3 regions of the Photorhabdus machadonis genome follow, and region 3 is predicted to be linked to each of the others. Evidence: predicted binding sites of a transcription regulator. Region 3 holds the regulator's gene; each other region holds the start of a gene.

Region 1 (7,721 bases), 770 kb from region 3:
AACAGGTTTTCCCTGATCGCCTCAGTGTTGGCTGGATGCTTTATCAGCCTTGCATTATTGATAAATCTTATCTGCCTATGGCGGAGGAGGTACTTCCTGTCCATCAAAATAATGAACAGATAGGTACTCTGATTGTCACCAAAAAAGGCATTTTTGATGGAAAAAATCAGGACGATATTGATAAATCCAATGATATAGAAATACAGTTGGTGAATCTGGGATTATTGCCGTTAATTACAGAAGTATGATGGGGATGATGTTATTTTCCAATTGAAAAGTGTGGAGAACATTAATGTCAAAATCAGTTATTCTGCTGGGGGATACGACAGATCATGGCGGTAAGGTGATTACCGCTATTGATGACTATACTTACAATGGTACTCCTATAGCAGGTAAAGAAGATTTGATAGCGTGTCCGCAATGCAAAGGGGTTTTTCCTATTGTTCAGGGGGCTGACTCTTTAAAATATAAAGGAAAATTGATTGCGCTTGAAGGAATGCAAACAGCCTGTGGGGCAAAATTAATTGCCAGTCAGCATAAGTTTACTCTTGCCAGTTAATGTGAATTTAATTCGGAGCATTTGAATTCCCGGTCAGGGGCTGAAACAGCAGTTTAAAGATATTCTTTGTATTGCAAAAAATAAGATAAACAGGAGACATTAATATGCCAATACCGTTACTGGCCCCTGTCGCAGTGGGTGCGGCTGAATATGTTGCAAGTGCCTGTGCCGGGGTCTTAATTGCCGTCGGCATCATGGAAGCAAGTAAGGAGAAATCTATCGAAGACGATGAACATATTCACCGTAAGAAAATGGATTTTGTCATAAGTCCTGAAATCACGGATGAAGACAGAAATATCGTCTGGAGTGCCGAAGCGCATGCGGATTTTTGGGAGGATGATGATTTAGGGGATGAATCAGTTGATACCAGTGCGATTCAGGCGAAGGCCCAGTCTAAGGCGGAAGAGTGTGAAAAAACGGAGAGTAAAAAAGAGTGCAAGGCTTGTCTGGCTATTCCGGTGACGAGTGAAAAATATCGCAAGGTGAGCCGCTGGAGCACCATCACGATTAATTATCAGCGATTTATTGCCCAAACGAAATATGATCCCAGCATACAGATGATCCAGGAATTTCAGTGCCTGAAAGTGACCTTTGATGGCTGGCGACCAGCGTATTGTTTATTCCTGGAGGCCAAAGCGCGGTATGACCAGTTTTTTGATAGTGAAGGTGAACCAAAAATTTGGTGGAAAGGCCAGATTTCTGCGCGAAATCAAGCAAAAAGACATCAAACGGTCTGTGATGTACTGGAGGGGACTCCTCATGTTGAATGGCATTTTTTACAGCCTGTCAGTTCTGACTATTTTAAAATATTGTTTAGTGAATATGAAAATATCAGTGTTCACTATACACCTTGTGCCAATTTGGCGGCGACAGCTTAATTAGAGGTTTAAATGGCAATTATTCGTTTAAAAATTAATGTACGTTATGAACAGCAGGAAGTTATTACTGTAGATTCGGTATTAATGGATTTATTTCGTGTCACGCGGCAAATTGATATCTTTTTTGGGCAAAAGAAGACTTGGTATTTGACAGGTTATTCTCTCAAAGAGGCCCTGAAACACGTTGTATTTGATGAAAAAGGGCCTACAAGCGTTGCAATAAGGGACTTTGAAAAAGAGTATAGGAAAAATTTCCCCTCACTTATCAATGGGATGTGGGATGGTCAAAAAAATGAATTATCTTGTGGCATTATTTATGAAAAATCAAAGTCGGGACATCCTAATTGGGTTCGGCTAGAACTCAATTTAAAAATTGGCAGCAGTCAACTGAATGTATTCCGATTAATAGATTTGGTTAAACATTTGGCTACCAGCCGTCACTTTCCTTATATTCAAGTGGAAACTAACGGCTATACCTTAAAAGGTAGACAGGTTTTCCCTGACCGCCTCAGTATCGGCTGGATGCTTTACCAGCCCCGCATTATTGATAAATCTTATCTGCCTATGGCGGAAGATGTGCTACCTGTCCATCAAAATAATGAACAGATAGGTACTCTGATTGTCACCAAAAAAGGCATTTTTGATGGAAGAAATCAGGACGATATTGATAAATCCAATGATATAGAAATACAGTTGGTGAACCTGGGGTTATTGCCATTAATTACCGAAGTTTAATGGAGAGGATGTTATTTTCCAATTGAAAAGTGTGGAGAGCATTAATGTCAAAAGCAGTTATTCTGCTGGGGGATACGACAGATCATGGCGGTAAGGTGATTACCGCTATTGATGACTGTACTTACAATGGTATTCCTATAGCAGGTAAAGAAGATTTGATAGCGTGTCCGCAATGCAAAGGGGTTTTTCCTATTGTTCAGGGGGCTGACTCTTTAAAATATAAAGGAAAATTGATTGCGCTTGAAGGAATGCAAACAGCCTGTGGGGCAAAATTAATTGCCAGTCAGCGTAAATTTATCCATGATTTTTGAAATCAATGGAGCTGACGTCCAATGGGATGGGCTCCATGATAAACAAACTCTATTAAACTGAAAATTTAAATCACTTTATGCGGACCGAAGCATTCATAGTGAATATATTGCTTCTCAATTCCCATATTTAATAGTTGTTTTGCTACATATTGCATAAAGGGAACCGGGCCACAGAAATAGAAATGCATTCCTGTCGTTTTCAGTGCGTCATTCAGCACCGTCATATCCATAAAACCTTTGTGTTGATAATGGATGCCTTGCTGGTCTTCATCTCTTGGTTCACGGTACCAGATTGTGCTGCTAAGATTCGGCATTGCTTGCTCAATAGCAGTCACTTCATTGGTAAACGCATGATGACCGCCGTGTTCCGCCGCATGTAACCAATTAATCTGGCTGTTGTGATTTTGCTGATGGAGGTGATGCAGCATACTCATCATGGGTGTCAGGCCGACACCAGCAGAAATTAGAGTAACCGGTGTCTCTGGTTTAATATCAAGGAAGAAATCCCCGCGTGGAGCGGCCAGCCAGACGGTATCGCCTTCTTGCATCTTATCATGCATATGGTTGGAAACTGTTCCTTGTGGTTCACGTTTGATAGCAATTCGGTAGCTGAAACCGTTTGGTGCCGCTGTCAGTGAATACTGACGAATTTCGCGGTTATCAAAGCTGTCATCTTCCAGATATATGCTCAGATACTGACCGGGTTTATAATCCATCACCTTCCCGCCATCTTGTGGCACAAACTCAAAGCTGCAAATCACATCACTTTTTACCTGTTTTCGGCTGATATGGAATGGGCGTAAACCACGCCAACCGCCATCGACTGATTCGTCATGATGATAAATCTGCTCTTCACGATTGATAAAAACATCAGCCAGCACACCGTATGCTTTTCCCCAGGCATCCAGCACTTCATTTCCCGGCTGGAACATTTCATCTAACGTTGCCAGTAAGTGAGTTCCGACAATCTGATAATGCTCTGGTTGAATATTCAGGCTGGTGTGTTTATGCGCGATTTTTTCAACTGCGGGCAACAGTATTGCCAAATTATCAATATTGGCTGCATAGGCGCAGATAGCATTGAACAGGGCTTCACGCTGATCGCCATTGAGTTGATTGCTCATATTAAAAATATCTTTCAGCTCAGGATTATGTTTGAACATCCGCTCATAGAAATGGGCGGTTAGTTTTGGGCCAGTGGCAGAAAGCAGTGGAATAGTTGATTTGACAGTTGCAATGATTTGACCATCTAGCATGGTGAAGCTCCTGAATTTCTTTCAAATGATAATGAAAGTTATAACATGTAATTTAAATACAACTTATAATTTTTTGAGGATCTTGTAAATATAAAATGTGGTCTTTATGGTGAAAAAACATTCTTGGGAGATATTTACACTAAGGCAGGGGACGACTGAGGTCACAAATTCCGATAACGAGGGAAAATGCAGGGAGTTTTCGTTATGCCTATGAGAAAATCGATGCCTTGCAGTCATTGGTATGCAATCGTTTGCGTAAAATATTTTGTCAAGACTATCTCATTCAGTGAAAAGGGTTTACACTGTGTGCCATTCTGCCCTTTGGGGTGTTGTTTGAAGAGAAGTTAGCTGAGTCTGGAGAACCCAATGTTAAAGCGTGAAATGAATATTGCTAATTATGATCCCGAACTATGGCAGGCGATGGAACAAGAAGTTGTCCGCCAGGAAGAACATATTGAGTTGATTGCCTCTGAAAACTATACCAGCCCAAGAGTCATGCAGGCACAAGGCTCCCAGCTCACTAACAAATATGCCGAAGGTTATCCGGGTAAACGCTACTACGGTGGTTGTGAATATGTAGACGTTGTTGAGCAACTGGCGATTGATCGTGCTAAAGCGTTATTCGGTGCTGATTATGCCAACGTTCAACCACACTCGGGTTCTCAGGCGAATGCGGCGGTTTATATGGCTTTGCTGCAACCGGGTGATACTGTGTTGGGGATGAATCTGGCACATGGCGGTCATTTGACTCATGGCTCTCCGGTTAACTTCTCTGGTAAGTTATATAACATCGTACCTTATGGTATTGATGAAAGCGGTAAAATTGATTATGACGATATCGCGGCACAAGCTCAAAAACACCAGCCAAAAATGATTATCGGTGGTTTTTCTGCTTACTCTGGCGTTGTTGATTGGGCAAAAATGCGTGAAATTGCAGACAGCATTGGTGCTTATTTGTTCGTTGATATGGCACACGTCGCTGGCCTGATCGCCGCAGGCGTTTATCCTAATCCAGTTCCTCATGCTCACATCGTGACAACTACCACGCATAAAACACTGGCGGGCCCACGGGGTGGTTTGATCCTGGCGAAAGGTGGTGACGAAGAGCTGTATAAGAAACTGAACTCTTCCGTATTCCCAGGTTGTCAGGGTGGACCTCTGATGCATGTTATTGCCGGTAAAGCAGTTGCACTGAAAGAAGCAATGGAACCGGAATTCAAAGCATATCAACATCAGGTTGCTGATAACGCTAAAGCCATGGTTGAAGTTTTCTTGGAGCGTGGCTACAAAGTAGTTTCCGGTGGCACTGAGAACCATCTGTTCCTGCTGGATCTGGTTGATAAAAACATCACCGGCAAAGATGCTGATGCTGCGCTGGGCCGTGCCAACATCACGGTAAACAAAAACAGTGTACCCAATGATCCGAAAAGCCCATTTGTGACTTCCGGTGTGCGTGTTGGTACGCCGGCGATTACCCGCCGTGGTTTTAAACAAGCAGAAGCCCGTGAATTAGCCGGCTGGATGTGCGATGTATTGGATAACATCAATGATGAAGCGATTATTGATGCGATTAAACAAAAAGTTCTGGCTATTTGCGCAAAATATCCAGTTTACGCATAAATTATAATTTTAATAAGTCATTACAAAACCTGCTCTGGCTGACATTGTTTGCTTAAGCGAGGTATTAAAGGAATGATGGATGGATTTCCCGCAAGAATGTCCATCTCAGAATAGCCCTTGATATCTTAATTTCTTAAGTTAATCAGGTTAGTTTTAAGCGGGTTTTTTGCGCTTTTAACCCGGGAGGATTAATGGTTATTCAGTCGACACGCTGGCTGGCGTTAGATTATTTCACGTATTTCTTTTCTTACGGGATATTTTTGCCTTTCTGGGCCGTCTGGCTCCAGGGTGAGGGAATAAAACCCGATATGATGGGGATTTTATTGGGGGCGGGTTTGGTTTCCCGTTTCCTGGGGAGTTTATTAATCGCGCCTACCGTTAAAAATCCCGCAAAACTTATTTTCGCGCTGCGTGTATTAGCATTGCTGACCCTGATTTCTGTTGTCGGGTTTACATTGGGAAATCACTGGGCATGGCTGCTGTTCATCATGATTGGTTTCAACCTGTTTTTTTCGCCGATGATGCCATTAAGTGATGCATTGGCGGGAACATGGCAAAAACAATTTCCCTTTGATTACGGCAAAATACGCGTCTGGGGCTCAATTGCCTTTATTATCAGCTCGGCGCTGACTGGGGAATTGATCTCTGTCTGGGGACATCAGGTCATTTTGATAACCATACTGTTCAGTGTCTTATCAACGCTGTTGGCGACATTACTTAAACCCTCGATCATGCCTGTTGGTGAAGCCAACTCAGCTAAAGTTGAGGCTGTGTCATTTAAACAGTTATTGTCTGAAACATCGGTATGCCGGTTCCTGCTATGCGTGGCTTTATTGCAGGGTGCTCACGCGGGATATTACAGCTTCAGTGCGATTTACTGGGAAAAGGTAGGTTATTCTGCTGCGGTAGTCGGTTATCTCTGGTCATTGGGCGTGGTGGCTGAGGTTATTATTTTTACGTTCAGCAATAAATTATTCCGGCGCTGGAATGCCCGTAATCTTCTGTTGCTTTCCGGTATATGTGGGGTTGTCCGTTGGGGATTAATGGGCTCATTCACGACATTACCGGTGTTGATTATCATTCAAATCTTGCATTGTGGGACGTTCACTGTCTGCCATTTGGCCGCAATGCGGTTTATCAGTGCGAGAAAGGAAGGGGAAATTGTTCGTTTACAGGCGGCTTATTCTGCACTGGCAATGGGGGGCGGTATCGCCGTGATGACGGTAGTTGCAGGATTTATGTATGATTATCTGCACAGCGGCATTTTCTGGGTAATGGCCTTAGTTGCTTTTCCTGCTATTTTCCTGCGACCACAGGTTAAAGCTCATCATTATTAACAACATATATTCAGTTTCTTATGATATTTTTGTAAGAAACTGGATGCTTCTAATAATAATGTTTTCATGAGATATCATGTCGAATAAATTAACAATAAAAGATATTGCGCGTCTGGCTAACGTCAGTAAATCAACCGTCTCACGGGTATTAAACAACGAAAATAGCGTCAGTCCACAAGTACGTGAAAGAGTTGAAGCGATTATTCATCAAAATAACTTTATTCCCTCTAAATCAGCAAGAGCGATGCGAGTGAAAAGTGATAAAATTATTGCTTTAATTGTGTCACGGTTGGGGTCTTTTTCGGAAAATTTATCAATAAGTACGATGTTGCCGCTGTTTTATCAGCATGGTTATGATCCCATTATCATGGAAAGTAATTTTGAACCCCTGCTTTTACAGGAACATCTGCGTCAGTTGGCATTACGTCATGCAGATGGTGTTATTTTGTTTGGTTTCACCGGATTGTCAGAAGAATCCCTTTTGCCCTGGCGTGACAAAATAGTGGTATTTGCGCGCGAATATACTGATTTTTCTTCTGTATGCTATGACGATGTTGGTGCTGTTCGTCTATTGATGGATGAACTCTATCAGCGAGGGCACAGAGAGATCGGTTTTCTTGGTGTACGTGATTGTGATACCACGACAGGTTTTCGTCGTCATCAATCCTATCTGAATTATTGTGAACAGAAGGCGTTACACCCGCTTTCCGTTCAATGTGATTTAAACTATCAGAGTGGCTTTCAGCATGTCGACAAGGTATTAAGAAAGGAAACGACGGCCCTAATCTGTGCAACCGATAGCTTGGCATTAGGCGCATATAAGTATTTACAACAAAATAGCCGGGAAGATATACAGATAGGCAGTATTGGTAATACGCCTTTGCTGAATTTTTTGTACCCTGACACGCTTTCTGTGGATTTGGGTTATGGTGAAGCGGGTAAATATGCAGCTGGTCAATTAATAGCTCAAATAAGTCAGCGATGCCCCAAACAACAAGTAATCATTTCGAGTAAGTTGGCTTAAA
Region 2 (7,721 bases), 2.0 Mb from region 3:
ACTTTTTAATCAATCAAATAGCCCAATCACCAGCATAAAATACTACCAAAGCGATCGTAATCACTACTGTACCGACATTCAACTTACGCCATTCACCGGAACAAACACGGCCAATAACCAAAGAACCGAAACCCAGCATAATACCAGTGACAATATTGCAAGTCAGAACAATAAAGACCGCACAGAGCATACCGGACATTGCTCCAACAAAATCATCGAAATCCAGCTTTCTGACATTACTCAGCATCAGCAAACCAACATACATCAGCGCCGGCGCGGTCGCATACACGGGTACAAGATATGAAAGTGGAGAAAGGAACAAAATTAACAGGAACAGGATGCCGACAACTGTTGCAGTTAAACCTGTTTTACCCCCTGCGGCAGTACCCGCCGCTGATTCGATATATACCGCAGCCGGAGAAGCACCGATGACGCCTGCAAAAATACTGCTGACAGAATCGGCAGTTAGCGCTTTACCGCCATTAATAATCTGCCCGCCCTTATCCAACAGATTCCCTTGCCCCGCCACTGCGCGGATTGTGCCGGTTGCATCAAATACGGCGGTCATGACCAATGCCAGCACACTGGGTAATACAATCGGCTGTAAAGCCCCCATAATATCCATACTAAAAACCAAAGACAGGCCGTCATCTCCCAGGTTGGGTACTTTAAAGAATCCTTGATATTTCACCGCCGGATCAAAAATCAGCCCGATAACAGAAATCACCACAATCACCAGCAGCACACCACCAGGCACTTTCAATTTTTCCAGGCCAAAAATAACCGCCAGACCAAGCAAAGTCATCATAACTGAAAAAGAGGTGAACGAACCCAGAGCAACAGGCAGACCTTCCAACGGGTTCTTAATGACCAAACCAACACCATTTGACGCAATCAGTAACAAAAATAGCCCAATACCAATCCCCGCACCATGCGCAATACCCATGGGTATATTGCGCAAAATCCAGGAGCGAATACCGGTAACAGAAATCACAGTAAACAAACAGCCCATCAGAAATACCGCACCAAGCGCAACCGGAATACTGATTTGCTGCCCCAAAACCAAACTAAAAGCGGTAAATGCAGTCAGTGAAATTGCACAACCAATTGCCATTGGCAAATTAGCCCAAAGCCCCATTAACAAAGAGCCAAAACCGGCAACCAAACAAGTCGCAATAAAGACAGCAGTATGAGGAAATCCGGCCTGCCCTAACATACCCGGAACAACGATGACTGAGTAAACCATCGCCAGGAAAGTCGTGAGCCCTGCCAGAATTTCACGGCGTACCGTTGTTCCTCGTTCGGTCAATTTAAAAAACTTATCCAGCTTGCATTTAGCTGGTGCCTGAGTGCCGGACATCATGTTGTTCCCCTGCATTATATTCATGTATTTCTCCGCTTCCTGCCAAACGAAAACGATTACCTTGCTTAATAACAATAATAAATATTGCACCAATCGGTTTAACAAACCATAAAAGCAATCGTTTGGCTTTCAGAATAAAAAACGGTGAGCGAATTTGAGGCGAAAGATTATCCAGTGATCATGGTGTAGGAATCAAGAGTTAACAGTATTATTTTGGCACAAAAAATCTGCCTGTTAATTGTCACGTTTTTCTCGTGAAAAACTTAATAAAAACATAATTGCTGATAAAGCCACCAACAGGAGGTAAACCATGAGCACCAAAACCAAACTGATAGATGATATAAAAAAATTCCAGATACCTCCCCATCTGATGCGTTACGGATATTAAGAAATAAACTCAATGAGTTAGATAACCGACAAATCAAAATGGCGATAAAACTTACGCTAAAACTATCCAGCTGAACACCTCAACCGCTCTCACTCTATGAATTAAACCGATCCATTGTCGAAACCAAAAATAGCGCTGCAATAATCACGAGTAGAACAGGCAGACCAGACGGCGCCACTGAACTCACCACACCTGCAAGCAATGGCCCTAACAAACTCCCGATTCCCCATAACATAGCCGCAGAAGCATTAGCGACTATCAAGTCATTTCCTGAAAAATACTGACCAATCTGTACCAATGCAATGGTGTAAATAGCCCCGGCAGTCGCACCCAACACAATCAGCAAAGGCCAGACAAAATAATGATGTGTCATAGTGAACGGCAGTAAAACACTTGCTCCGAGCGTTGCCGCACCACAAATTCGGTACAGACGCATACGATTCATATGATCTGCCAGCCAACCGAATGGGATTTGCATCAATGCATCACCAGCCAGAATAGCACTTATCATCAGCGCCGCTACCGCTTCGGTATACCCACAACTCATTCCGTAGATGGGTAACATAGAAAGAATAGTGCCATCGAAAAAAGAAAAAAACAGCACCCCACCACAGATCGCCGGTGCAACCTTCACAAACTGAACAATAGAGAAACTGGATCCTTTGCTATGTTTCGGCAACTTATCCCCCTGCTTCTGATCTATCATTAAAAAAAGCACCACAGAGATGAGATGGATCAGAGTACAAATCAATATCGGTGTCTTATCTGCTACACCATACAAAGCGATAATAGAAGGACCAAGCAACTGGCTGACAGTAAAAGTCGTCGTATAAACAGCCAGTATTCTGCCCCGTATATTCTCTTCAGCAAGTTCATTAATCCAGGTTTCCCCCAGGCAGATCATTAACCCGCTAGCAGCACCAGTGATTAGCCGCAAAGGAAAAAGTAACGTCATCGGTAACGAACTCAGCAGAGGAAGCAAACTGACAGCTGAAACCACGGTCGCAATCAGCATAGCGTGTTTCTTACCTATCAAGACCACAATTTTCTGGACTACCGGGGCACTCAACAAAACACCCAATGCCGGAGCCGCAGAAATTAAACCAATGTACAGCTCATCAATGCCCTGGCTATTCAGGCGCAACGCTACCATTGGGATAGTCAAACCAATCACAATACCAATGACAGCGATACTACTGGTAATAGCAAAAATAGCGAAGAAACGGCTATTCCTGTAATGACGGCTATTCATTTATTTATGCCCACCCCTCCAGCAAAAAACAGAGAAAATAAATGCGAAATGAATCGAAAATAACAAGTTAATGGTATTATACGAAATAAATAAATTTTTAATAGTTACTATTTTAAAGAGTAAATATATAACGACATATCAGCATCAACCCCGAAACCAGCACAATGATATTGATAAATTTCAGGAATGTTTCTCTGGAGATTTTCAGTGTCACCTGTCGGCCTAAATAAACGCCCAATAACATGGCTGGGATAAATGCCAGTATTAATAACAAGAATGAACTATCCAGATAAATACCCAGGACAATAAAAATAATCACTCTTGTCAGAGTACTGAAGCCAATTAAAGTCGTCTGAGTAATCCGGAAAGCTTCCTTATCGGGTATCCGCCCAGCCAAATAGATGGCATACAGAAAACCACCACTACCAAATAATGCGCTGAAAACACCGCCCGCCAAACCAAACGGAATCGCCGCTTTAACCGGGAATTGACGATAGGCTTTACCAGAAAATAATGAATAAAGTGAATAGAAAACAACAAACAATCCTAACACCAAGACCAAAACATCGGGTCGGGCCATCAATAAAATGGCGGCACCCATCAAACTACCAATAATCATTAACGGAACAATTAGCCTGAGCTCACTAAACTCGGCTCTTTTGCCATCTCTGGCAACATTAATCACTGCGGCGGTTAAATCTATCAACGCAAGTAGAGGAACAATTTTCACTACAGGGATATAAAACGCCAGAATCGGGCTAGCAATAAGTGCAGAACCAAACCCAGCCATGCCAAAAACCAGATAAGCAAAAAAAACTGCAAAAATACAAATAAACAGATCGGCCCATGTCAGTACATGTAACATTGATATTTCCCTGAAAATAGTTATCAATCCGAGTGATCATTGTCTCAATACTAATAGCTTTTACTGTCGTTTGTCAGAACAATCTGCAAAAAATAAGCACAGAAATTAAAGACACACTTTATGAACAAATGTACGGGTAATGGAATCGTGGAAAAAATGAAGGAGCCAGAATTGTAAATAACCACAAATATTCGTTAAGTAATGAATGATCTACCCGTTTGCCTCATTTCTCAAATTAAGTTTACTAAGGTTCCTAAGCTAATGAAAAAAATAAAATCTCTGCCACATCCTATACAAGCGCTATTACTGGCGATCTATATCGGTATTTTTCTCAATCTATCAGTTTTTTATCGTCATTTTGAAGAGACTCATGTTGGTATTCACACTTCTAAGTTGATTACCGGTAGTATTAAAGCTCTCGCCATTGTTCTATTCACCTTTTTTCTGTTACGTCTTCTTTCCTTAGGCGGACGCTGGTTCTACCGCATTACTGCCAGCTTATTAGTTCTATTCTCGGTTGCCGCCAGCTATTACATGACCTTCTTTAATGTCGTTATTGGTTACGGCATTATTGCTTCAGTTTTGACTACAGATATTGATTTATCCGTTGAAGTTGTGGGTTACAACTTTATCATCTGGCTAATTTTACTCAATATATTGCCATTACTACTTATCTGGTCGAGTCATTTACACAATACTCTGCTTGAACAACTGCGAATGCCCGGCCAGCGAATAAAATCACTGGCAGTCATGCTGATAGCTGCATTACTAGTATGGGTTCCGCTGGATTGGATGAACACTCAGCAAAAAGCTAACGACGTGCTCAATAATGTCGATATGCCAAGCTATGGCGGTGTGGTTGCACACTCTTACTTACCTTCTAACTGGCTGACTGCACTGGGGCTATATATCACTACTGCGACAGATGAATATCTGAATCAGAATGAACTGTTTGATCCGACACAAAAGTTCACTTACATCGCTCCACAAGGCATTAATGATACCTACATGATATTTATCATTGGTGAAACTGCGCGTTGGGATCATATGGGAATATTGGGATATGAACGCGATACAACCCCACTTCTGAGCAAAGAACCAAATCTGGTTGCATTCCGTGGTGAATCCTGCGACACCGCCACCAAACTTTCCCTGCGCTGTATGTTTGTACGCGAAGGCGGCACCAAAAATAACGACCAGCGCACACTGAAAGAGCAAAACATATTCTCAGTTATGCATAAATTGGGGTTCAGCTCAGAACTTTTCTCAATGCAAAGTGAAGTCTGGTTTTATAACAAGACCGAAGTGGACAATTTTTCTTTTCGCGAACTGATCGCCTCTGAGAACCGCAACGCTGGCAAGCCTGTTGACGATATGATGTTAATTAATGAATTAAAAGAATCACTGGAACATCATCCAAGCGGCAAACATCTGGTCATCTTGCATACTAAAGGCTCTCACTATCTCTATTCACAACGCTATCCGCGCAACTTTGCTAAATATCAGCCGGAATGCGTGAACGTCGATGATAACTGTAGCAAAGCACAGCTCATCAACGCATTTGATAACAGCATCTTATACACCGATTACTTTATCAAAAACGTCATCGACCAAGTACGGAATAAAAAAGCGCTGGTATTTTACACCTCAGACCACGGCGAATCGATCAGCGATGATACCCATCTACACGGCACACCACGGCATATAGCTCCACCGGAACAATTCCGTGTGCCATTGATAGTTTGGGCATCAGATAAATTCCTGGATGCCCAAAATAATACTCAGGCTTTTGAAAACCTCAGAACACAGGCCAAAACAGGTAATGCCTATCGCCATGTTGAACTATATGACACCATTCTCGGTTGCCTCGGCTATACCTCACCAGATGGCGGAATTATGACAAGTAATAATCTGTGCAGTGATTGAGGAATATTTCCAGTCCTAAAATACATCGGCACTCACTTATAAAATGAATACTTAGTTAATCCGTTTTATACTTCAATGGATAATATAGTCATTCATTTTATCGATTGTAGTTAGATATTTTCAATAATAGAAAAACTAAGAACTCTATAAACCAACTTTGGCTAAATTAAATCATAGGTGAATATATTTTACGATATGTTATGATTCATTTTCAGACACTACTTAAGCCACGAGAGACAAGATGCAAACAAACGAAAGAAAAGTACTATGCACTATAGAGAAAGGATATTCCTACGAAAAAGAAGATCAACTAGGGAAGCTCAGAGTATATTTTGAGATTTTGAGTAATGGTGAAATTGTACCGATTAATAAAGAAAGTTTATTTTGTGAAACTGAACAGGTTTTCGTTACTTCAGGGTATAGCGAATTACGTGAAAAGTACAGCTCCTCACTTTTTGCAGCAACCTGTGTTCCAACAAACTTTGAAAAAAAAGAGGGGAACTGCCAATATATCACCAAAGCAAACTTTTGCGAAGACATCAAAGGGCTTTTAGCCTGCCAAGTTTACGATCTTCCATTTCCTGATGTTAACGAAGCCGTTATTGTTTTAACAGAAAAACCCTTAACAAAAACAATCTTAATCCAAGATAACAGCTATATCTATGGGCCTTTCGATTATGCTGATGAAATAGACCCAGCAACAAATCAATATATTTTAAATCTAAAATCCATAAGTACTCCATTAAATAAAATCCAGCAATTTCATATTGGAAAAATAGGCATCCAGAAATGTATCGCATATTTATCACAAAGTAATTACTCACATATGACTTTCTTATGCAATATAAAAAGAATATTTGAAAACATAGATGACACCATTGATTATATAACTAACGATCAAATCATTTCAACCTATGGAAATAGAATTGCACAAAATTCTGAAATAAGAAGCTTCAACAAAGGAACAATAGCACAAATTCGTAAATGCTACACGTCCTCACAAGAATTCAGAACTTTCCCTGAAAGATTTAATAGGCTATTTCAAAGTTTAGAAATGGCAGAAAGTTGGGATAATACCAGGAAAGATTTGATGGATAGTTTTCTTTCAATTGATAGAGGAAGAAAAATTTTAAAAAAATATATCGACGAAAATAAAGAAGAATATTTTCGGGAAGAGAAACAATCTTTTTTAAAGAAATTACAAGAAGATAAATTAAATCAGCAGCAAGCATTTAATGAATTAGTCAATAAAAAAGAACAAGTAGAAGCTGATATCCGCAAAATGCTGCGAGCAAGAGAGCTGTTTCAATTCAATGGCGGGCAGATATCAACAATCACCATTACGGCAGAAGAAAAAAATAAGATTGAACAGAAACTATCTTCCCAGCGTAAAGAATTAGATACTTTAACCGCAGAAGTAAAAGTTTTAGAAGAAAAACATAGTCGTTTTAAAAAAATCGAAGACTTAAAAAATGAAATAGATGATCTGGAACGTGAACGCGACAGATATAGAGACAGAAAAAGGCAAATGGAAGAGCAGGTTGAAGATGTTGCGAAAAAACTGAGAGAAAGTAATGAAATATTAACCAGCAGATTAGTTCAGCTTAAACCCGATGTGGATGCTTTATGTGGTTTAAAACCAAAAGCAGTATTGAGCTCATTGGATTATAATGTCATAACAAGGGAAATTCCAGCAACTGAAAGTGATGAAGATACCCGTGAAAATCTAATCAATAGCGTCCTTGATGCTTTAAATAATCGAGGTCGTAAAACAGATTATTATACCGTTGCGAATATTCTGACAACGATAGCACAATGTCAGTTTACATTATTTAGCGGATTACCTGGAACGGGGAAAACATCGCTGGCAAAAATACTCGCAGCCAGTCTGGGGCTACAAAATCGCTTATTAAATATCCCTATTGCG
Region 3 (7,721 bases):
GGGTAAGTGAAAGCCGCCAACAAAGCAGCAACTTGAAAGATGAAGGGTATAGATAAGAAAACCGTGACTTCATCTTTGTAAGTCGCGGTTTTCTTTCATCTGGTTAGCATTTCATGGATATCGTCATTACTATCTACTCTGTAATTGGATAATATTTTGCTCTAATTTCTGTACTAAAGTAGAAAGAAAAGCAAGTTCCTCGCGTGAAATACCATCCAGAATCTCATTTCTTGTCGATTCAATAACACCATCTAACTCCCTAATAACCGATGCAGAGTCTTCAGTCAGCTTGATTCTTTTTGCACGACGATCATTGGCACAAGTATGCCGGGTGATAAGTCTTTTTTCCTCAAGCTGATCTAATGTTCTGACTAAAGATGGTTGTTCAATACCGATAGCTTTCGCCAACTGTATCTGAGATTGCTCCTGGGGTAACCGGCTAATATTGTATAGCGTTACCCAATGAGTCTGAGTTAATTCCAACGGCTTTAAACGATAATCAATTAAAGCACGCCAAATACGGACTAACCGTGCTAGATCTGATCCCAATGTAGATTCCAATTGTCCCTCCTTAAATAACTAGCCTACTAAACATAACAGCCAAATTTTTCTAAATCAGGCTAATTAGCCTTAAAAAGTATATATAATTTCTGTGTAATCACAGTAAACTCTTAGTAACTAACTAATTCAGGTAACTATAACCAAGAACAACTAAACTTAAATTCAATTTAGAACAAAACAATTAACATACAATATTTTTAACACAAAAACTATCAGAACTATGAATACAAACAAATAGAAACCAATAAATATCATTCAATACTTTATTCCAAGTACTATAAGGATAGCTGTCATCTAAATGCTAAGCTATCTATTTTTACATTAATGTTGTTTTTATTTTACATTTGTCACACAATCAAACTATAAATTCCATTTAAAACATAAAGTTACAAAAACATTCAAAATAAAAACCGATAGCCTTCCCGTTAAGCAATAAATAAAAAAATAACAAACAAAACACCGTAAATTATAGTAGAACATTTATAACTTCGCCAAAAATATAACCCTATATAAGTAAATCATTGAATTGTTAACTCTAATAACCTCAAAATTTTCTAATTAAAACAGTGATGGTTGCTCAGGTAGTTCTTCATCTGTCTGATTTTGTGCTCTCACTGCACGTAAATATCTTTGTCGGCACAATCTCAATACTTCACGCTTTTGCCCGCCTGACATTTTTATCCAATTAAATCTTTCTTCCCGGCTGCGATAACATCCCAAACAAAAACCCCGCTCATTAGCCTGACAAATTCCTCGACAAGGACTGGGAATAGCAAAGAACTCTAGTTGCTCGACCATCACATCCCCTTTCCTATACAATTCATATACTATATTTAATTATAAACCCAGATGAGAATAAATTATAATTATGGATAAATTGAACTGTAACCGTAAGACACGTTATAGTTAGTGGTTTTTGTGTGACCTGTCGCACAAAAATACTGGTAAAACCATTAAATGAGAGGTAATTATGCGCTTACTCCATACCATGATCCGCGTTGGTGATCTGCAACGTTCCATTGATTTTTATACTGAAGTATTAGGGATGCGCCTACTGCGCGTCAGTGAGAATACAGAATATAAGTACTCACTCGCCTTCGTTGGCTACACAGATGAAAGCGAAGGGGCGGTAATCGAGTTAACTTATAACTGGGGAGTTGACCATTATGCGATGGGAGATGCCTTTGGTCATATTGCATTGGGTGTCGATGATGTCGCAGCCACTTGCGAATCTATTCGCAAAGCAGGTGGTAACATTACCCGTGAAGCCGGTCCGGTAAAAGGTGGAACAACCATTATTGCTTTCGTTGAAGATCCAGATGGTTACAAAATTGAACTTATCGAAAACAAAAATGCCAGCAACGCCCTGGGTAACGCAATCTGATGTCTGACAAAAAAGAGCCAAACGTCCTTAGTGGGCGTTTTCGAGGTTATTACCCTGTCGTTATTGATGTTGAAACTGGCGGCTTTAATGCCAAAACAGACGCGTTACTTGAAATTGCCGCCATCACACTGGAGATGGATAATCAAGGTTGGCTGGTGCCCAGCGAATCACTTCATTTCCATATTGAGCCATTTGAGGGAGCAAATCTTGAACCAGCAGCCCTAGAGTTTACCGGCATCGATCCATCAAATCCGCTACGTGGCGCAGTAAGCGAATATGAAGCTTTGCACGCTATTTTTAAAATGGTTCGTAAAGGGATAAAAAACAATCATTGCAGTCGGGCCATTATCGTTGCGCACAATGCTAACTTTGATCATAGCTTTGTTATGGCTGCCGCAGAACGCACCAGACTGAAACGGAATCCGTTTCATCCATTTGCGACTTTTGATACGGCGGCTTTAAGTGGCCTGGTATTAGGACAAACGATTTTAGCAAAAGCCTGTTCCACAGCCGGGATCGCATTCGATAATAATCAGGCTCACAGCGCCTTATATGATACTGAGCGTACCACTGAATTATTCTGTGAAATGGTTAATCGCTGGAAACAACTTGGTGGCTGGCCCTTAGCGATAACAGAAGAAGAAAAAACCGGATAAACTTATAGCTAACGATAAGATTAATTCAATCAAATTGAAATTTAAGCAATAACAAAAACCCCCATATTTCAACATATGGGGAGATAGCATCATAGCCTGTCGCTAATTTAAAAATTACTCTGTCGCGTTTTCGTCCTGAGAGCGATATTTATCAGCGGCTTCTTTAATTAATGTTTGTAACTCACCACGCTGATACATCTCAATGATAATATCACATCCACCGACCAACTCACCCTCGACCCAAAGCTGAGGGAAAGTTGGCCAATTAGCATATTTTGGCAATTCTGCACGAATATCTGGATTTTGCAAAATATCTACATAAGCAAAACGTTCACCACATGCAGATAAAGCCTGAACCGCCTGTGCAGAAAATCCACAATTTGGTAATTTAGGGGAGCCTTTCATATACAGCAGAATCGGGTTCTCTTTAATTTGGCGCTCAATCTTATCAATAGTCGTCATTTTTATTTCCTTTAAACCAACAGTATGTTGATAACCAACATCGTCACAATATTGGCGGAGAATACCATTTTCTTTCACCAATATGCATCCTGATATTTTCTTATCCTGGAACGGATGGTTTCTTGTTGACTGTTATTTATCGTGGAAGTTGTTAAGATAATTAGCAAAAATAGCCACACAATAATTAGCTTCATTTGCTCTTCGCCATGCTTTGTCCTACTGAATGCACGATTTACAGGGCACTAAAACCCGAAAAGAAAAGGCGTAATCAATGTCTTTTGAATGACCCATTCTGCCTTATGCTAAAGATGCATTAGAACCACATATCTCCACCGAAACACTGGAATACCACTGTGGCAAACACCATAACATTTATGTTGTAAACCTGAATAACCTGGGTTAATCACCATCAGTTTGCCTGATGACCATCCGTACTAACATTCAAAGGGCAGATAAGCCATTGAAGCTGTCTGCCCTTTTTCCTTGCAATATAAAAACCCAATTTTTACATCACCTAATCAACTCAAAACATCAGGCAAAGGTCAAGCAAACAGCGGCAAAAATGGCAATCATCACCAACGTGCTCACCGCAGTAAATAAGCCAAGTTTCAAATCAGTATTCATCGATCCTCCTCTGAATAGAAGTCTATAACCACAAATACCATTCAATTAACATGGTTAATTATCCTTACATTAAGGAAAAAACATAAGATAGCGATCACCTTGTATTTTATAACATTGATTTTTGCTTTCACTTTTGAGCCAGATCAGACAAAATTCAGGATTTATCGCTAACGTATTGCCAGCAGACACCCTAATGTATAAAGATACTGGCAAACGATTAACAAAGAGTTTTAAATTTAGACCAAAAGGTCAGGAGTCTTTCATCTCATGGCAACGATCAAAGATGTGGCTAAACACGCTGGTGTTTCAACCACTACTGTATCCCATGTTATTAATAAAACCCGTTTCGTCGCCGAAGATACCAAGGCTGCCGTTTGGGCTGCTATCAAAGAACTGAATTATTCACCCAGTGCCGTTGCCCGCAGTCTGAAAGTTAACCATACAAAATCGATCGGATTACTGGCAACGTCCAGCGAAGCCCCCTATTTCGCTGAAGTTATTGAATCTGTTGAAAACAGTTGTTATAGCAAGGGCTATACGCTGATTTTGTGTAACTCACACAATAACATTGATAAACAGAAAGCCTATCTGGCCATGCTGGCACAAAAACGGGTGGATGGATTACTGGTGATGTGTTCAGAATACCCGGAACAGTTATTAGGAATGTTGGAAGATTATCGCAATATTCCCATGGTCGTCATGGATTGGGGACAAGCCAGAGGTGATTTCATTGATACTATTATTGATAACGCATTCCACGGCGGTTATCTGGCTGGTCGCTATCTTATTGAGCGTGGTCATCGTGATATTGGTGCAATCCCGGGTCCCTTGGCACGAAACACCGGTGGGGGCCGTCATCAGGGGTTCTTGAAAGCATTAAAAGAAGCCAGCATTCCAATCAGAGAAGAATGGATTGTTCAGGGGGATTTTGAGCCAGAATCGGGCTACAAAGCCATGCATCAAATTCTGAATCAAAAACAGCGCCCGACAGCAGTTTTCTGTGGTGGCGATGTTATGGCAATGGGGGCTATTTGTGCTACTGATGAATTAGGATTACGTGTCCCACAGGATATTTCTGTGATCGGTTACGACAATATACGCAACGCCCGCTATTTCTCTCCGGCATTGACAACTATCCATCAGCCAAAAGAACGTCTGGGACAAATGGCATTTTCCATGTTACTGGACAGAATCGTCAGTAAACGTGAAGATGCACAAACTATTGAAGTACATCCACGTTTGGTTGAGCGGCGTTCTGTCACCGATGGCCCATTTATCGACTATCGCCGTTAATCCTCCCTATACATCCTGAAGCCATTCAGCATTAAGAGTTTCACTATCGCCGAGATAGCCAAGAAGCCAACTTAATGCCGGAGAATGGCTATTTTGCACCCATGTCAAACAACATGGGCTATCTGGCAAAGGCTGCTCTAATGCCAATGCTTCCAATTTCTTCTGCCGGATCAGTGGCATTGCCCTATGCTTAGGCACCATTCCCACACATAACCCCTCATTCAGACAAGCCAGACCAGACTCCCAATCAGGGACCACCAGCCTGCGCTGATTATCGAGAGTCCAGGTGTCACGCTTCGGTAAATTGCGGGATGTATCCTCAAGACACAAGCTAGGATAAGGCCGCATTTGATCATCAGACAGTAGACCGGTCAGCTGAGTCAAAGCATGGCCCGTACTGACGACACACAGCCAAGGCATAAATCCCATATCCCGGAAACTGTACCTTTCCCCTACCGGCGCTACCCGGGTGGCACCGATTGCAACATCAACCCGGCTATCCACCAGCGCGTCCCATACACCATTGAATACTTCCTGATGAATAAACAGCTCTATATCAGGAAAATGGTGATAAAAATCAAGAATAAGCTGACGACTGCGTTCTGGTTTAACAACACGGTCAATAGCAATACTGAATTGCCCTCTCCAGCCATTTGCAACCTGTTGGCATTGATGACGAGTGTCAATCATTTTTTTGATAACAGCACGCGCCTCTTTGATAAAAATACTGCCTGACTCCGTTAATTCCACATCCCGGTGACGACGTTCAAACAACGGGACGGCAAGCCATTCTTCCAGTTGTCTTACGGTATAACTGATTGCCGAAGGGACACGGTGAAGTTCTGATGCAGCAGCACTAAAACTTCCCGTTCTGGCAACAGCATCCACAACTTCAAGTGAATATTCTGACCACATAATTTTACCTTTCAATTTTTTTCACAGCATTATCCAAATATTACCGTTTCACAAGTAAAAATCACGGCATATAGAATATGTACAAATATTCTTATCTACCTACACAGCAAGTTATTTCAATCATGATATCCAAAGAGAGTAATCAAATGAAAAACTCAGGTCAGTTCATGTTCTACCTTGCAGGCTTGAGTATGCTAGGTTACCTGGCTATTGATATGTATCTACCGGCATTCGGCTCTATGCAACAAGAATTGGGCACATCGGCGGGAGCAATCAGTGCCAGCCTGAGCATCTTTCTTGCAGGCTTTGCCTTTGCTCAACTTTTATGGGGGCCTCTTTCAGATCGCTTTGGAAGAAAACCTATTATCATCATCGGGTTATTAATGTTTTCTGTCGGCTGTCTGGGTATGCTTTGGGTAACAGACGCCACGCAACTTTTAGTTTTGCGTTTTATCCAAGCCATAGGTGTTTGTTCAGCGGCGGTTTCATGGCAAGCATTAGTTATTGATCGTTATGATGCCAACCGTATCAAACGCGTTTTTGCCACGATTATGCCCCTAGTCGCACTTTCCCCTGCTCTGGCACCTTTGATGGGCGCCTGGCTGTTACAACATGGCGGCTGGCGTATTATTTTCCTGGTATTACTGGCAATTACATTATTACTGCTGTTGCCTACTCTATTCCTGCAAGAAAACCGCAAAAAAAACAGTGAGACTGAAACGCAGAAAAGCCATGTATCTTTCTTTACGTTACTAAAATCGCCGGTGTTCAGTGGCAACGTCCTGATATTTGCATCATGCAGTGCTGGTTTTTTCGCCTGGTTAACAGGTTCGCCTTTCATTCTTAGTCATATGGGATATGACTCAAACGACATCGGTCTGAGTTATGTACCTCAAACGTTAGCCTTTATGGCTGGTGGTTATGGATGCCGCAGTATCTTAACCAAAATAAGGAGTGAAATTGTTTTCCCTTATCTGTTGGCTGGTTATGCTGTCAGCATGATTGTGCTGTATTTAATCGCAACATTCAGCGAACCAACTCTGTTGACAATTCTAGTCCCTTTCTGTTTTATGGCCGCTATGAATGGTGCTTCATATCCCATTGCAGTCTCTAATGCTTTATCCGCTTACCCACAAGACAGTGGAAAAGCCGCCGCATTGCAAAACACGCTCCAATTAGGACTCTGTTTTATTGCCAGCCTGGTTGTTTCAGCATTTGTCAACAATCCACTTATATCGACAACCACTGTCATGGCTTCTACCGTTATTCTGATGGCACTAGGATATTTTATACAGTGGGAAAAAAAAGCTGATCGCTGTATTCAAGTTGTTGAAAAACATTCCTGATATTAATCAAATCGTTACTTCAATAAAGACTGTTAATTATCAATTAATTACAGTCTTTATTTATTAATTGATGAAACAATTTTCCGCTTTTATACTCATACAAGTTCCTTATTTTAAATAACCTGAATTTGAGGTTTTCAGGAACAACGATGGCCCCCATTAAGTTTATGGATTAGTAATTTTTAGGGTTTCTCGCTTTAATTTTTTGCTATTTTTTGCATTTTGCTCCCTCGCATTCTGCTTTGTTAGCGAAAACGAACCCCCTCAATATTCCACCACCCTAACCCTGGAGAGTATATGAGTTCATCGCACATTGAAAACCAAAAAACCGTCACTAATTCCAATTCCTGGCAGCGAATTGCCAATGACATGCTACAAGAAGCAGGGGTTCAGATTAATGGTCACAATCCCTATGATATCCAGGTAAAAAATCCTGATTTCTATAAAAGAGTTTTACAACAGGGTTCAATGGGATTAGGT

Evidence for each region. Region 3 encodes PurR, which represses purine synthesis genes. Its sites were predicted from a motif close to CANGCAAACGTTTGCNTG; they were not measured.
Region 1: a site for PurR is predicted at 3,980-3,997, ahead of glyA (serine hydroxymethyltransferase). Genes of this name have one in related genera too.
Region 2: a site for PurR is predicted at 1,409-1,426, ahead of ACUN2T_RS02895 (NCS2 family permease). Genes of this name have one in related genera too.

The regions. Positions count from the first base shown of each region.
Region 1 covers NZ_CP199761.1:1,793,729-1,801,449, forward strand. Annotated here, with positions in the region: gene ACUN2T_RS08865 (hypothetical protein) at 1-248, shown strand, start outside; gene ACUN2T_RS08870 (PAAR domain-containing protein) at 293-559, shown strand; gene ACUN2T_RS08875 (Tox-REase-5 domain-containing protein) at 664-1,437, shown strand; gene ACUN2T_RS08880 (hypothetical protein) at 1,450-2,172, shown strand; gene ACUN2T_RS08885 (PAAR domain-containing protein) at 2,217-2,483, shown strand; gene hmpA (NO-inducible flavohemoprotein) at 2,549-3,739, opposite strand; gene glyA (serine hydroxymethyltransferase) at 4,106-5,359, shown strand; gene ACUN2T_RS08900 (3-phenylpropionate MFS transporter) at 5,551-6,696, shown strand; gene treR (trehalose operon repressor TreR) at 6,773-7,720, shown strand.
Region 2 covers NZ_CP199761.1:595,105-602,825, reverse strand. Annotated here, with positions in the region: gene ACUN2T_RS02895 (NCS2 family permease) at 14-1,360, opposite strand; gene ACUN2T_RS02890 (MFS transporter) at 1,846-3,003, opposite strand; gene ACUN2T_RS02885 (sulfite exporter TauE/SafE family protein) at 3,116-3,868, opposite strand; gene eptB (kdo(2)-lipid A phosphoethanolamine 7''-transferase) at 4,130-5,794, shown strand; gene ACUN2T_RS02875 (AAA family ATPase) at 6,036-7,721, shown strand, end outside.
Region 3 covers NZ_CP199761.1:2,566,585-2,574,305, reverse strand. Annotated here, with positions in the region: gene slyA (transcriptional regulator SlyA) at 130-561, opposite strand; gene ACUN2T_RS12250 (DUF1289 domain-containing protein) at 1,120-1,359, opposite strand; gene gloA (lactoylglutathione lyase) at 1,532-1,945, shown strand; gene rnt (ribonuclease T) at 1,945-2,601, shown strand; gene ACUN2T_RS12235 (Grx4 family monothiol glutaredoxin) at 2,716-3,063, opposite strand; partial or broken gene ACUN2T_RS12230 (superoxide dismutase [Fe]) at 3,353-3,460, shown strand; gene purR (HTH-type transcriptional repressor PurR) at 3,955-4,980, shown strand; gene punR (DNA-binding transcriptional activator PunR) at 4,987-5,895, opposite strand; gene punC (purine nucleoside transporter PunC) at 6,042-7,241, shown strand; gene cfa (cyclopropane fatty acyl phospholipid synthase) at 7,539-7,721, shown strand, end outside.